One region of the Micromonospora palythoicola genome, then DNA from elsewhere that is predicted to be linked to it. Evidence: riboswitches for the same ligand, from Rfam matches in the RefSeq annotation. Region 1 holds a riboswitch; the other holds the start of a gene.

Region 1 (3,016 bases):
GCCCCCCCCCCCGCGACGAGGAGGTCAGTACACCGACAGGTGGACGTGGTTGGTGTGGTCGCTGGACGGGTCACCACGGGCACCGCTGTACGACTTCCAGCCGCTGCTGGGCAACCAGATCTGCCTGTACCAGATCACGTAGAGCACCGCGAGCCGGTCGGCGTTGTTGACGAAGTACGCCGCCAGGTTGTTGCCGTACGAGCGGTCACCGCCGGTGGCGTCCCCGCCGAAGCCGTTCTTCTGGGCCGCGAAGTCGCAGGCCCGACCCTTCGGGTGCTCGCCGGAGCCGCCGGAGCGGTAGCAGGAGACGTACCGGGTGAAGCCGGCCGACTTGGCCTGCTTCAACGCGTGCAGGGTGCGTGGGGTGATGCAGCCGTTGGCCGGGGTGGGGTCGTTGACGCTGCACGACTCCGAGGGCCACGACCCGTCGGAGTTGCGCGGAGCCGGCTTGGCGGTGGGGCTCGACCCGCCGCTACGCGACGGTGACCGGGCGGCCCGTTCGGCGGCCCTGGCCCGCTCGGCCGCCTCGTCCCGCTCGATGGCCACGGTCAACGCCCGCTCGGCCTGGTCCTTGCGCTTGGCCATCACGGCCACCTGCTTGCGCTGCTCCTGGATCTCCGCGTCCAGGGCCTGCTTGGTGGCGCTGACCTCGTCCCGGGCGGTCTGGAGTTCCCGCAGCGCGCGGTCCTCGTTCGCGGCCACCGCGTCCAGCGCCGCCGCCCGATCCATGAAACCGGCCGGTGACCCGCTGTTGAGCAGCGCCGAAGCGGCACCCAGCCGTCCGGTGCGGTACGCCTGAGCGGCGATCTCGGCGACGTTGGTACCGCGCTCGGCGACCTGGCTCTCGGTCGTCTTGAGCCGCTCGGCCAGCTTCTTCTGCCGCTTCACCGAGCGGTCGAGCGCGGTCTTGGCGTCGAGGTAGCCCTTGCTGGCAGCCTCCAGCTGGGCCCGTAGGGCCGGGGTGCCACCCTCGTCGTCCACATCTCCCGGTGCCGCCGCCCGCAACGCCTGCGGTGCGGCGGTCGCTGGGGAGAAGGGAGCCAGCGCGACGCCGAGGGTGAGGGCGAGCGCGGCGGCGATCAGGGCCGCCGTACGGGCGGCCGGTCTTACCGTTGCCACTGCTGGCATGCACATGTCCTTCCGTCAGCCGCCGACCGGGTTAGCTGACGGGTTCGGGACGGAAGATCCCTACCGCTGGCGCGGATACACCCCAGGAACATGGTTCCCCGGTTCGCCCTGGCGGGCGATTAGGCGGCGGCCGCCGCCGGCACCGGTGGGTGCCGCCTGGCGATGGCCGGGTCAGAGCCTACCGGTGCGCACGTGACCGGTGCAGCTGCTGTTACTGCTGGTGTTCGGTTGTTGACTAGTGAACCAGAGCAAATCGGACAACAACCTACTTTTACCCGATTGGCCTGGTCACCACCGCACCGCCCCGCAACCCCCGGGGTCGGTACGCGGCTCGACCTGGAGGGTCGCGTGGTCGATCTGGAAGTCCTCGCGCAGCGCCGAACGGGCCGCCGCCAGGACGGTGCCGACATCGGCGTCCGGTCTGACGGTCAGGTGTGCGGAGGCGACCTCCATGCCGGAGGTCAACGTCCAGACGTGCAGGTCGTGGACGCCGGCCACGCCCGGCACCGCGGCCAGCCGGTCGTGCACGGCGGTGACCTGCAGGTGTTCCGGTGCGGCCTGGACCAGGATGCGTACCGCCGCCCGGCCCAGGCGCCAGGTCCGGGGCAGGATGAACCCGGCGATCGCGACCGCCACCAGCGGATCGGCCCACCACCAGTCGGTCACCGCGATCAGCAGGGCGGCCGCGATCACCCCCAGCGAGCCCAGCAGGTCCGCCAGCACCTCCAGGTAGGCCCCCCGCAGGTTGATGCTCTCCCGCGCACCCGGACGCAACAGTGCGAACGCGGCGACGTTGGCGAGCAGGCCGAGCGCCGCCACCACCAGAACCGGGCCGGCGAGCACCTCGGGCGGATTTCCGAAGCGACGTACCGCTTCGACCAGCACGTACACCGCGACGCCCGAGAGCAGTACCGCGTTGGCCAGGGCCGCGAGCACCTCCAGCCGGTAGAGCCCGAAGGTGCGTTGCGGGTCGGTGTCGGCCCGCCGGGTGGCGGCCACGGCCGCGAGGGCCATCCCGATGCCCAGCACATCGGTGAACATGTGTCCGGCGTCGGAGAGCAGGGCCAGCGAACCGGTCCGCAACGCGGTGACCGCCTCGATCACCGTCAGCGCACCGAGCAGGGCGAACGCCGCCCACAGCCGGCCGGAGTGGCGGCGCGCGGCGGTCGACACCGCAGCGTGGTGGTGGTCATGGCCGGCACCCACCCAGACACCTTCCGTCGTCCGGCGAGCCGGGGACGGACCTATGCCAACATCGCTATGAGTGCAATCGTCGGGCCTCGTGATCGCTAACCGGTCGGGTCGACGGTGGTCAGCCGCTGGGTGGCCCGGGACAGCGCGACGTAGAGAGTACGGACACCGGAGCCGGGCTCCGCCCGGATCTCCGCCGGGGCGACCAGCACCACCCCGTCGTACTCCATGCCCTTGGCCTCCAGGCTGGTCACCACCTGCAACCGATCGCCGCCACGTGCCCCCAGCCAGGCCGCGACCTGATCCCGTCGGGGCACCGGGGTGATCACCCCGACGGTGCCCTCCACCTCGCCGAGCAGGGCGCTGGCGGCCGTCACGACGGTCGCCTCCAACTCGGGGGCCGGCACCACGAGCCGCACCGGATCGATCCCGGTGGAGCGGACCGCGGTGGGCAGCGCGAGATCGGGGTACGCCCGCCGGATCTCGGCCGCCGCCACCGCGAAGATCTCGGCCGAGTTCCGGTAGTTCGTGGTGAGGGTGAAGCGGTGCCGACGACGGCGACCCAGCGCCTGGTCACGGGCCCGGGCCAGCTCCTGCGGATCCCCCGTCCACGCGGTCTGCGCCGGGTCGCCCACCACCGTCCAGGACGCCAACCGGCCGCGCCGGCCCACCATCCGCCACTGCATCGGTGAGACGT
Region 2 (3,016 bases), on a different contig from region 1:
AAGTCCACCCGCAGCGGCGCCGGCGGTGGCGACTGCGTGGAGGTCGCCGACAACCTGCCCGGCGTCGTGCTGGTCCGCGACACCAAGAACCGCGACGCCGCCACGCTGGTCTTCACCCCGGCCGCCTGGGCGAGCTTCGTCGGCCTGGCGAAGCAGCACCGCACGCACGCCTGACGAGCCCGAACTTCGTCGCCCCGGCGACACCGCACCGCACGCACGCCGGACGAACCCCGAGCCACGTCGACCCGACGACACGGGCACGACGCACGCCTGACGAGACCCGAGTCACGTCGACCCGTCGACACAGCTCGACCCACGCCTGACGAAACCCGAGCCACGTCGACCCCACAACGCAGCACGACCCACCGCTCGACGTACCCGAAACGGAAGCCCTCGGCCAGCGGGCCGAGGGCTTCCGGGTGCGGCGGAACGATGCGATCAGGCCGAGTAGCCGCGGGTGGCGGCCCAGTTGGCCAGGTCGATGGTGCTGAGCCAGTACGACGGGTAGGAGGCGTCGGCCGAGTCGGCGATCTTCACCAGCCGGCCGGAGTCGTCGTAGCCGACCACGGCGATGTAGTGGCCGCCGGGGAAGGAGTGCCAGCGGCCGTCGGTGTCGGTGACGGAGCCGGCGACGTTCACCACGACGCCCCGCCCGTCGGTGACGGCGGCGACGACGTCCGCCTGGAGCTGGTCCATCTGGGCCGGGGTGGCCGCACCGCCACGGATCATCGTGGTCTCGTACGGGTCGCCCTTGACGACGGCGTTGAGGACGCGGGTGGTGTCCTCGGCCGAGTTGGTGCCGGCGAACGTGGTGCCGAGCTGGCTGGCCAGGGCGTCCTGGCTGCGCGCGACACCGGCGGCGCTCAGCGCGTTACGCACCGCGGCGGGACCGCAGTAGTAGCCGTTGATCTGGGCCTGGTGGTCGTAGTCCAGAACCTTCGAGGCGGGCGGCTTCGGTGCCGCTTTCTTGCTGGTCAGGTCCGGGTCCGGGGTGGCCGAGCTGGGCTTCGGCGACGGCGAGGCGGCGGCGCTTGCCGGTGCCGGACTGGCCGGCGCGGCGCTTGCCGGCGCGGCGCTGCTCGGCGCGGCGGTGGCCGGCGCGACCTGCGCCTGGCTCGGCGCGGCCACCGTGTCGCCGCGTAGTTCGGCGGCGGTGGTGGCCCGCGTGGGGGCCGGGGTGTTCCCGGTGCCGGCCAGGGCGGCGCCGGTGCCGGTGGCCAGGACGAGCGCCACGGCGGATCCGGCAACGAGCTGATAGGGGCGTTCGCTGACCAGCCGGCGGAGCCGGCGGGTGAGGGCGTGCTTCACTGATTCCTCCACGGGCTGAGGGGAGAACGGCGCACCGGCTCCGGCGGTCGGGTCGGCGACGGGACGCCGACGACCACCCGGGTGAGCGGGACAGACCGTTCAGGGGTACGCCCGGCGGGCCGGGCGGTGGCGATGACCGGGGTCAGCTCGCGGCGGTCGGGCCGGCGAGCACGGGCACCGCGGTGCCGTGAAGGTGGGGGAACGGGGAGATCACATCGGACTGCACGAGGGTTGGTACTCCTTCCGTCACCGCCGACCGGGTTAGCTGACGGATTCGGGCGGGAAGTCGCCCTACCGCGGGCCGAGGCTCGCGGATTCACCCCAGTGGTGCAGTGGGTCCCCGGTTCGTGAGTTCACGATTGAGCGGGTCGGTACGGCGTCGCTTCCTGCGATCGGTTACCGCACCGGACGCGCTGACACTACTGGCCGGTCACCTTGAAGCCAACCCGCTCTGACCTGCTTAAACATGATCGGGCGGGGCAATTTTCGGGTATCCGGGAACTGGCGTCGTTCAATGGGACCGACCGCATTCCGGGTACCAACGGGTGACAACCGGACGGCAGGGAGAAAACTCGACGGGGATTACTGCGGCAAACGTCTCACCTACGAACAGTGACCGAATTTCGAACCAATGTGACCCGGCTCACGGAATTTCAGCCGAGCCGAGCCGGACGCCAACGCGGGACCAGGTCGGACCGCTCGACGACGGCGCGTCCGGACGCGGGCGCTCGGTTCGGTCGGAGCCGCGCGGCGGCCGCGTACGCCTCGGCGGAGAGGCTGCGGGCCGCCTCGGTGGCCAGTTCCGCCGCCCGCCACAGGTCACGCTCCCGCTCGGCGGCCGATCGATAGGCGGCCAGGCGGTTGTCGCGTACCACCCGGGCGATGACGGCCTCCTGCTCGGCCGGGTGACGTCGGGGATCCCAGCCGGACCGGTGCGCCAGTACGTCGGTGAGCTGCCGGACGGTCAGGTCACCGCGCCAGTGGGCAGCCATCGCGGCCCGGTGCAGCCAGCGCTCCCGAGCCGCGTACTCGGCCGGGGTGCGCGGGGTGCGCGGGGCCGGCAGTCCGGTGACACCGGCCAGCCGACGGGCGGCGGCCTCCGCCTCGTCGTACGCGACCCAGGCGCGGTCCAGCTCCCCCTGGGCCACCCGCCACGCCGTGCGCCGCCGCTCGGCGTTCTGGCCGGCGCCGGCTGCCGCGACCGCCACCTCCCCGGCGTATCGGCGCAGGTCGGTCTCCTCGGCCGCGGCGCGGAGCGCGTCCCGGTCGGTGGTCTTCTCCACCGGTCCGGACGGCTCCGGGCGGGCGACCAGCACGGTGAGCACGCCCAGCGCGAGCACCAGCAGGACCGACCAGATGGCGGCGGCGCGCGGCACGTCGATCAGGAACTGGTAGAGAACGGTTTTCTCCATGTCGGCACCTCAGGGACATCGGTACGGCGAAGGTGGTCGTACCGGCAGCGGACGGCGTTGCGGCGCGGTTGCCGGGGTTCGGGCGGGCGGTGCCGCCGGTCGTGGCGCGCACCGACGGCGCGATCGGCGGCAACGGGCTGGCCCGTGCTCGGCGCGGGTGCGCGGCGCGGAGGCGACGAAGGGGTCGCCAGGATCAGGCGTGCGGTGGGGCGCGGGCGACCCGGACACCCGCCACCGGAGCCGCCGGCCCCCGCGTGACGCCGGCGGTGCCGCTGCCGAGCGCCGTCAGCCCGGGC

Evidence for each region. Region 1 has a riboswitch for cyclic di-AMP ahead of V5O40_RS06640 (coiled-coil domain-containing protein). Riboswitches for the same ligand answer to the same signal wherever they lie in the genome.
Region 2: it holds a riboswitch for cyclic di-AMP, as region 1 does, so the genes downstream of both, V5O40_RS07575 (C39 family peptidase) here and V5O40_RS06640 (coiled-coil domain-containing protein) in region 1, are expected to answer to the same signal.

Annotation. Positions count from the first base shown of each region.
Region 1 is NZ_JBAGKI010000009.1:116,713-119,728, reverse strand. It holds gene V5O40_RS06640 (coiled-coil domain-containing protein) at 25-1,128, opposite strand; cyclic di-AMP (ydaO/yuaA leader) riboswitch at 1,133-1,264, opposite strand; gene V5O40_RS06635 (cation diffusion facilitator family transporter) at 1,417-2,334, opposite strand; gene V5O40_RS06630 (HelD family protein) at 2,418-3,016, opposite strand, start outside.
Region 2 is NZ_JBAGKI010000011.1:102,564-105,579, forward strand. It holds gene V5O40_RS07570 (DUF397 domain-containing protein) at 1-174, shown strand, start outside; gene V5O40_RS07575 (C39 family peptidase) at 439-1,320, opposite strand; cyclic di-AMP (ydaO/yuaA leader) riboswitch at 1,544-1,684, opposite strand; gene V5O40_RS07580 (hypothetical protein) at 1,962-2,720, opposite strand; gene V5O40_RS07585 (hypothetical protein) at 2,914-3,016, opposite strand, start outside.